3 regions of the Bacillus sp. D48C genome follow, and region 2 is predicted to be linked to each of the others. Evidence: riboswitches for the same ligand, from Rfam matches in the RefSeq annotation. Region 2 holds a riboswitch; each other region holds the start of a gene.
What was found. A riboswitch is a leader RNA that binds a small molecule or an ion and turns the genes downstream of it on or off. The one in region 2 is predicted to bind S-adenosylmethionine.

Region 1 (3,150 bases), on a different contig from region 2:
GCAACAAGTGAAGCGAAAAATTGTGTTGGCAATGATGTTACTATCTCAGAAGGTTGAAATAATTTCATACTTTCCACCTCTTTTGAAAGTTGTTACAATTCTAGTGACAAATGATATAATCTTTCCAGTATTTTGTAAAGAGAAAAATAAGAATGGGGCTGAAAAAATGAAAGTCGCATGTATTCAAATGGATATTGTTTTTGGAGATGTAGAAAAAAATATTGAGAATGCTAAAAATAAAATAAGCGAAGCGATGAAGGAGAGACCGGATGTTATTGTCTTACCAGAATTATGGACAACAGGATATGATTTAGCAAGACTTTCTGAAATTGCAGATAGGGATGGATTGGAAACGAAAGAAAAGTTGAAAGAATGGTCGAAACAATATGGTGTACATATTGTTGGTGGTTCCATAGCGAAGCAAACAGAGCAAGGTGTTACAAATACAATGTATGTGGTAAACAAGGAAGGAGAACTAGTCAATGAATATAGTAAAGTGCATTTATTTCAGCTTATGGATGAACATAAATATTTAATCGCTGGAAATAGTACAGGTGAATTTAAGTTAGATGATGTAGAGTGCGCCGGCACAATTTGTTATGACATTCGTTTTCCAGAGTGGATGCGCGTTCATACTGCAAAAGGTTCAAAAGTTTTATTTGTTGTAGCAGAATGGCCATTAGTTCGTTTAGCACATTGGCGTTTGCTATTGCAAGCAAGAGCAGTTGAAAATCAATGTTATGTTGTTGCCTGTAATAGGGCAGGAAAGGATCCGAATAATGAGTTTGCCGGTCATTCTTTAATTGTCGATCCTTGGGGCGAGGTTGTTGTAGAAGCAAATGAAGAAGAATCAATTTTATTTGGAGAGCTTGTATTCGAGAAAATTAAAGAAGTACGTAAAGGAATTCCAGTTTTTGCGGATCGTCGTCCAGAATTATACAAATAAAATGTTGACAAGTGATTTTTATTCTTGGTATAGTCTTCAACATAAAGTTAAAAATTCAAAAAATTATACAACTCTTATCAAGAGCAGGTGGAGGGATTTGGCCCGATGAAGCCCAGCAACCGACCGTAATACCATTGTGAAATGGGGCGTTTATTACGCCAAAAGGCACGGTGCTAATTCCAGCAGAAAGTAAAACTTTCTGGCAGATAAGAGGGGAGAAGATAAACTTCAAACCTCTTTCTTAGTGGAAAGAGGTTTTTCTATGTTAGAAAAACCTCTGAATTTAAAAAGGGGGAGAAGACGATGGGATATTATTCATTAACAGAAATAACAGCTGTACAATATGCGAAAGATCATGGCTATTTTGAAGCGAAGGCAAATGTCGTTTGTCATGAAATTGGAGACGGAAACTTAAATTACGTGTTCAAATTAGATGATGGAGAGAAATCAATTATAATAAAACAAGCACTGCCCTATGCGAAAGTAGTTGGTGAAAGCTGGCCATTGTCTATAAAAAGAGCAACGATTGAAAGTAAGGCCTTACAAATTTTTGCGCAGTATGTACCGGATTATGTTCCAGCAGTGTACAGTCATGATGAAGAGTTAGCGATAACGGTAATAGAAGACTTATCAAGACTAACAATTACAAGAAAAGGATTAATAGGCGGAGAAGAATATCCGCTTTTATCCCAGCATATCGGCCGTTTTCTAGCACATGTTTTATTTTATACTTCAGATTTTGGTTTACAGTCAGAAGAGAAGAGGGTACTAGAAGGTACCTTTGTAAATCCGGACCTTTGTAAAATTACAGAGGATTTAGTGTTTACAGATCCGTTTGGACATTATGATACAAATGATTATGAGCCAGATTTACAGCTCGTGGTTGATGAACTTTGGAGTGATAAAACTTTAAAACTAAAAGTAGCACAATATAAATATAAGTTCTTAACAAGAAAAGAAACTCTTATTCATGGTGATTTACATACTGGTAGTATTTTTTCGTCACCTTCTGAAACGAAAGTGATTGATCCAGAATTTGCGACATATGGCCCATTTGGATTTGACATAGGTCAATTTATTGCAAATCTATTATTAAATGCTTTATCTAGAGAAGAAGAAAAAAGAAGTGTACTATTTTTCCATATAGAAAAGACGTGGAGTTATTTTGTAGAGACTTTTACAAAGTTATGGATTGGAGAAGGTGTAGAAGTATATACGAAAGAAAAACAATGGTTACCAATTATTTTGCAAAATATCTTTACTGATGCAGTTGGATTTGCCGGATGTGAACTGATTCGTAGAACAATTGGTTTAGCTCATGTAGCAGATTTAGATGAAATAGAAAATAAAGAAACAAGAATTCAAGCTAAGAAGCAAGCGCTATCCTTAGGTAAAGAACTAATAAAATATGAATCTAAAAGTGCAGATATTCAACTGTTTCGAACATTATTTCAACAGACAGTTTCAGGGGGCGTAAAAGCGTGAGTACAATTGTTACTGTTCCGAGATCTGTAAGCTGGAAAGGTGATGCAATTGCGGTATTAAATCAAACGAAATTGCCGCATAGCACAGAATACAAAACATTGACGACTATTGAAGAGGTTTGGAAAAGCATCGTAATGTTAGAAGTACGAGGAGCGCCTGCAATTGGAATTGTAGCTGCATTTGGCTTGGCGCTTGCATCAAAAAAATATAACACTGTACATATTGAAGAATTTCAAAAGAAGTTTAATAGAGATTGTAATTATTTGGGGACGTCACGCCCGACAGCGGTCAATTTATTTTGGGCAATTGATCGTATGAGAGAATCTATTCGAGGGATTACTACAATAAAAGGAGCACAAAAAACATTAGAAGAAGAAGCGCTTCGCATTCAGCAGGAAGATGAAGAGGTGTGCCGAAATATTGGGGAATATGCGTTAACATGTTTTAAAGATGGCGATAATATTTTAACAATCTGTAACGCTGGAAGTATCGCAACTGCCAGATATGGAACTGCATTAGCTCCCTTTTATATTGGAAAAGAGAAAGGTGTGCGTTTACATGCATATGCGTGTGAAACGAGACCAGTTTTACAAGGTGGTCGCTTAACGACGTGGGAATTGAAGCAAGCAAATATTAATGTGACCCTTATTACAGATAATACTGCAGCTCATGCTATTCAAACGAAAGAAATAGATGCAATTATTGTAGGGGCGGATCGA
Region 2 (3,150 bases):
TTAAATCTGATGTAACGCCAGCTAGACGCTGATCTTCAGCACTTAATTGTCTATGCGTTGTGCTAGCAGGATGTATAACGCAAGTTCGTGCATCCGCTACATGCGTTACAAGAGTTGCTAGTTTTACATTTGCGATAAATTCTTTCGCCGCTTCTAATCCGCCCTTAATGCCGAATGTTAAAACACCACTAGCACCTTTTTTCAAATACGTTTGTGCTAACGAGTAATTTTCATTGCTATCTAATCCAGGATAATTCACCCATTCAATACGTTCATGGTTAGCAAGCCACTTAGCAACTACGAGAGCATTTTCACTATGACGCTCCATTCTTAAATGCAGCGTTTCTAAGCCGATATTGCTAATATACGCATTGAATGGGCTCATACAGTTTCCGTAGTCCCTTAATAATTGAACACGCGCCTTCACAATATAAGCTGCTGCACCAAAATTTTGAACGTAACTTACGCCGTGATAACTTGGATCCGGTTCAACAAGTTCAGGATATTTCCCATTTGTCCAATCGAAGTTCCCTCCGTCAATGACAATGCCGCCTAAAGAGCTTGCATGACCATCAATATATTTCGTCGTAGAATGAACGATAATATTTGCTCCGTGCTCAAATGCTTGGCATAAATAAGGAGTTGCTAATGTATTATCCACGATAAAAGGCACTTCTAACTCTTTCGCTGCATCTGAAAATTCTTTAAAATTCAAAACGTTCATCGCTGGATTTCCTAATGATTCTGCATAAATGAGCTTCGTCTTATCGTTAGCAAGTGCCGCAATTTCATCTGCCGTTAAATTGGGATTAAAGAACGTAACATCAATGCCAAGCTTACGTAAACTCACCCCAAATAAATTAAACGTTCCCCCGTAAACAGTTGAAGAGCAAAGTAAATGGTCTCCACTACTACAAATATTTAAAACTGCGAGCATAATAGCCGCTTGCCCAGAAGCCGTTGCAACAGCTCCTACCCCGCCTTCTAAATCTGATAACTTCTGCTCAAATGCAGCTAGAGTAGGGTTTCCAATACGCGTATAAATATATCCTTCTGCCTCTAAGTTAAATAGGGCTGCTAAATCATCCGAAGTATCGTATTTATACGTTGTACTTTGATAAAGTGGTAAAACACGTGGTTCACCATTCTTTGGCGTATAGCCACCTTGCACACAAATCGTTCCTTTTCCCCATGATTCTCCCATCTCTCATTCTCCTTTCTTTTATACAAAATAAAAAACTGCCCCTTTCCTGAAAACAAGAAAGGAGCAGTTTGAAAACACGCTCTAAAGGCTCTTTCTTATCTCTCAGGATTACTACCTGCAGGATTTGGCACAATTCCGTTATACGGCTGTTGCCAAGGTTTCATCGGGCCTGTCCCTCCACCTTTTCTTGATAAGACTATGCAATTACCGTTGATTTTATAGCAATAATTTCCTAATGTCAAACAGTTTTTTCTGAATGTTCTAAAACAAACATTAACAATTTCATATAAAGCAACAAAAGAAATATATTCCATACTAACTCGAAAAAGACCTTTAGAAAAAATGATTCATGTAAAATAAACCCCAATCATCTATTTTCATTAAACAAACTGTTTTAATAGAGCGTATAATTCTTCAAAATTATGCACTTCATATGTCGGTATAATCCCACTATCATTTAATTTCCTTTCTGGATTAAACCAACAAGTATCAATTCCCGCTACATATCCACCTTTAATATCGGCACTTAATGAATCCCCAATAATCAGCCCTTCTTCAGGTGCAAAGTTAGGAATCCGTTCAAAAACATAATCAAAATACTCTTTCATCGGCTTTTGAAAACCTGTATCTTCCGAAACAAAAACATCTTTAAATAATGAATGTAACCCTGCATTACGCAAACGTTTATCTTGCGTCTTAGAAACACCATTTGTCACTATATACAACTCATACTCCCCTTGAATTTGATTTATAAATTCAAACGCACCTTGCATGAGTTGATTTCCTTCTTCTAAGTAGCTACGATAATTATTTTCGAATAATATACCGTCTACTTCTTCTCCATACTCTTTAAACAACATAGAGAATCGTTTATTTACAACTTCATTACGTGATAGTTCACCTTTTTCAAAAGCATTCCAAAGACCTTTATTTATTTTTTTATAACGAGCCTCTATCTCCTCTGTTAAAGGGATTCCCTTCTCTTCAAAAAGCACCTGTAAAGCTACTTTTTCAGCCTTTTGGAAATCTAATAATGTATCATCTACATCAAATAGTAATGTTTTATATTTTTTCATAAATTCATCACACTCTCTTTTCTACAAAAACAAATTTACATAAATCGTATCATTCCTTCTTGTAAAGATAATAGGAGATATCTCATACTATAAATAGGGGTGAAAATATGAAAATCAGCAAAAATGAAGAAGAAATTTATCAATACATGCGAATCCATCAATTCCATACCCTATTTTCATTTCATGTCTTGCCATATGTAGAGCTGCATTCTTTTCAAACGAAAGAGATGATATGTAGCGAAGGAAACGCCCTCCCTTATCTCTATTACTTAATTTCTGGGAAAGCAAAAATATATATGAATCATAAAAACGGGAAAGTTTCATTAATTAATTTTATTCAAGCACCATCTTTTATCGGGGAATTAGGATTAATAGGAGTAGAAAATATCACCAAGTCCGTTGAAGTACTAGAAGATTGTGTTTGTTTAGCACTTCCTCTTAAAGATTGTCAGCAACTTGTATTACAAGATGCAACGTTTTTACAGCACTTATGCAAATTTATTGGAGAAAAGACAATTACTCGCACTGAAAATTACGCAAAAAACTATAGTTATCCTTTCGAAAATCGATTAGCTGCTTTTATTTTATTAACAGAACAAAATAATTGTTATATAGAAAAGCATACTGAGGCTGCAGAATACTTAAATGTCAGCTATCGTCATCTTTTATATGTATTAAACCAGTTTTGCCAACAAAATTATTTAAAAAAAGAAGGCCGAACATATTATATACAAGATCGAAATACATTAGAAAAGCTTGCTGACGAGCTGAAAATATAAAGAAACAGCATTAACATAAACGTTAATGCTGTTTCTTTGAGTGACGATTATAATTTAAATTAAAATTTACTTGCTACTTTAGCTGCTTCTT
Region 3 (3,150 bases), on a different contig from region 2:
CTTAAAACAAGCAAAGAGTACATCGAAGAAATTATCGTCTCTAACCGAAGCAACGCAGAAAAACTAAAACAGTTACAACATCGATATAATGTGTCTACTGCAACAGATTGGAAGCAGCATGTTACATCTGTCGATACGGTTGTTTTAGCAATGCCACCTTCTGCTCATGAAGAGTTATTAGCTGAGCTATCTCCGTTAATATCAAATCAACTTGTCGTAACAGTAGCAGCTGGCATTGGACCATCTTATTTAGAAGCTAGACTCCCAAAAGGCACGCCTGTTGCTTGGATTATGCCTAATACAGCTGCTGAAATTGGAAAGTCTATCTCCTTATATACAATGGGACAATCAATAAAAGAGATGCATCAAGAAACCCTGCAACTGCTTTTAAGAGGTATTGGTACTTCGCAACTTTGTACTGAGGAAGAAGTTCATCAGCTTACTGCAGTTACTGGAAGTGCACCAGCCTTCCTTTATTACTTTGCTGAAAGCTTGATTGAAGCAACAAAAAGTTATGGAGTCGATGAAGAAACCGCAAAACATCTTGTCATTCAAATGATTTCTGGCTCTGCTTCTATGCTCGAACAAACGCAAGATCCAGCTAACCTCCGCGAACAAGTAACAACGCCAGGTGGTTCCACAGCTGAGGGTCTCAAAACTTTATATGAATATAATTTTTCAGAGGCAATTCAAAAAGCAGTAGAAGCAACAAACAAAAAAGCTAGGGGGAAATAATATGACTTTAACAAGTTTAAAGGACTATACAACATTACATAACGGTGTAAAAATGCCTTGGTTTGGTTTAGGTGTTTTTAAAGTAGAAGATGGTTCAGAAGTAATTGATTCTGTAAAAGCAGCAATTAAAAATGGCTACCGCAGCATCGATACTGCAGCAATCTATCAAAATGAAGAAGGCGTTGGACAAGCGATTCGTGAATCCGGTGTTTCACGTGAAGAATTATTTATTACCTCAAAAGTATGGAATAGCGATCAAGGATATGAAACAACACTTCAAGCATTTGAAACTACATTAGAGAAATTAGGTCTAGAATATTTAGATTTATATTTAGTACATTGGCCTGTAAAAGGGAAATATACCGAATCATGGAAAGCATTAGAAAAGCTTTATAAAGATGGCCGTGTTCGCGCTATCGGTGTGAGTAATTTCCACATTCACCACTTACAAGACGTATTTGAAATTGCTGAAATTAAGCCAATGGTCAACCAAGTGGAATACCACCCACGTTTAGCACAAGAAGAGTTACACGCTTTCTGTAAAGAACATAATATCCAGCTTGAAGCTTGGTCACCATTAATGCAAGGACAACTACTAGATAATCCAACGTTACAAGAAATTGCGACAAAATATAATAAATCAACTGCGCAAATTATTTTACGCTGGGATTTACAAAACGAAGTTGTAACAATCCCTAAATCAATTAAAGAACATCGCATTATTGAAAATGCAAACATCTTCGACTTTGAATTAAGTGCTGATGATATGAAAGCAATTCAAGCTTTAAATGAAGATCGTCGCGTTGGTCCAGATCCAGATAACTTTAACTTCTAAGCGAAAAACCACTGCCATATGCAGTGGTTTTTTCATTTGAGATAACTGAAAATTTAAACTATATTCCATTTGGTTGACACTTCATTGTTCAAGGTGTAAGATTTTGAATTATCAAAGAAACGCAAAAATTAATAAAATTTATTCGTTTACTCATTGTATCAAGAGAGGTGGAGGGACTGGCCCTTTGAAACCTCGGCAGCAGGTTCATTTTGAATACTGTGCCACTTCCTGCAAGCTTTATGCTTGAAAGATAGAATGAGGGACTTCGTTTATATACGGGTGTATAACTTGTACGTAAAAATCCCTCTTTCTCAATATGAAAAGAGGGATTTTTTATTTTTCATTTCCCTCATCATCATCCAAACTTAATTATTTAGGAGGAAAATCAAATGAAAAAGAAGTTTGTACCCGGTATTGCATCAGTTGTAGGAGTAAGTATTTTATTAACTGGTTGCGGTAGTTATAAAAACGAAGCAAGCGAAGCAAATGCAAAAGACGAGGCACCTAGCAAACAGGTTTTAAATTTATCTTCACCTACTGAAATACGAACAATGGATACAGCCCGTGCTACAGATACTGATTCTGGTCAAGTAATGAGAAACGTATTTGAAGGTTTGTATAATCTTGGTGAAGGTAACAAACCTTTCCCTGGCGTTGCAGAATCTCATGAAGTAAGTGGCGATAAAACAAAATACACATTCCACCTGCGAGATTCAAAATGGTCAAACGGCACTCCTGTTACAGCGAAAGATTTTGTGTTCGCTTGGCAGAGAGCCGTAGATCCAGCAACAGCCTCTGAATATGCATTTCTATTCTTTGATATTAAAAATGCAACAAAAATTAACAACAAAGAACTTCCAGCCGACCAACTTGGTGTAAAAGCAGTTGATGACCATACGTTTGAGGTAGAATTGGAGCGTCCTGTTCCGTATTTTATTAGCTTAACAGCGTTCCCAACATTTCTACCAATTAACGAGGAATTCTTTAAAGCACAAGGTGATAAGTACGCTTTAGAAGATCATACAATCTTGTACAATGGAGCTTTTACACTAAGCGATTGGAAGCACGAACAAAGCTTTAAATTCAAGAAAAACCCTACCTATTGGGATAAAGATACTGTCAAACTAGAAGAAATCAATTTTAACGTCGTAAAAGAAAAATCAACAGAAGTAAATTTATTCGAGTCAAAACAATTAGATCGTATAAAACTAACATCTGACTTTGTCGATAAATATAAAAAGGATGCTAACTTTAAAGAACGTCCAAACGTAGGCGTACAATTTTTACGTATGAATCAACAAAACAAAGTGCTTCAAAATGTTTCTGCACGCCAAGCAATTGATCAAACAATTGATAGAAAATCCTTTGTAAATACGTTATTAAATGATGGATCTACACCAACATTTGGTCTCGTTCCAAAAAACTTTGCAAAAGGACCTGAAGGAAAAGACTTCCGTACTGCAAACGGCGATTTAACAAAAGTTGATACAAAATCTGCACAAAAGTTATGGAAAAAAGCTAAACAAGAGCTTGGTTCTGAAAAGATAACATTAGAATTATTAACGAGTGATGCTGACCTT

Region 1: another riboswitch for S-adenosylmethionine. It lies ahead of mtnK (S-methyl-5-thioribose kinase); the one in region 2 lies ahead of ACLBXA_RS09385 (bifunctional O-acetylhomoserine aminocarboxypropyltransferase/cysteine synthase).
Region 3: another riboswitch for S-adenosylmethionine. It lies ahead of ACLBXA_RS26955 (peptide ABC transporter substrate-binding protein); the one in region 2 lies ahead of ACLBXA_RS09385 (bifunctional O-acetylhomoserine aminocarboxypropyltransferase/cysteine synthase).

The regions. Positions count from the first base shown of each region.
Region 1 is NZ_JBKFAQ010000001.1:795,511-798,660, forward strand. It holds gene ACLBXA_RS04335 (pyridoxal phosphate-dependent aminotransferase) at 1-68, opposite strand, end outside; gene ACLBXA_RS04340 (carbon-nitrogen family hydrolase) at 83-946, shown strand; SAM riboswitch class I at 1,018-1,159, shown strand; gene mtnK (S-methyl-5-thioribose kinase) at 1,250-2,431, shown strand; gene mtnA (S-methyl-5-thioribose-1-phosphate isomerase) at 2,428-3,150, shown strand, end outside.
Region 2 is NZ_JBKFAQ010000003.1:99,953-103,102, reverse strand. It holds gene ACLBXA_RS09385 (bifunctional O-acetylhomoserine aminocarboxypropyltransferase/cysteine synthase) at 1-1,204, opposite strand, end outside; SAM riboswitch class I at 1,297-1,401, opposite strand; gene ACLBXA_RS09380 (YjjG family noncanonical pyrimidine nucleotidase) at 1,585-2,280, opposite strand; gene ACLBXA_RS09375 (transcriptional regulator YeiL) at 2,388-3,059, shown strand; gene ACLBXA_RS09370 (FMN-dependent NADH-azoreductase) at 3,119-3,150, opposite strand, start outside.
Region 3 is NZ_JBKFAQ010000017.1:48,930-52,079, forward strand. It holds gene proC (pyrroline-5-carboxylate reductase) at 1-735, shown strand, start outside; gene ACLBXA_RS26950 (aldo/keto reductase) at 737-1,570, shown strand; SAM riboswitch class I at 1,723-1,827, shown strand; gene ACLBXA_RS26955 (peptide ABC transporter substrate-binding protein) at 1,960-3,150, shown strand, end outside.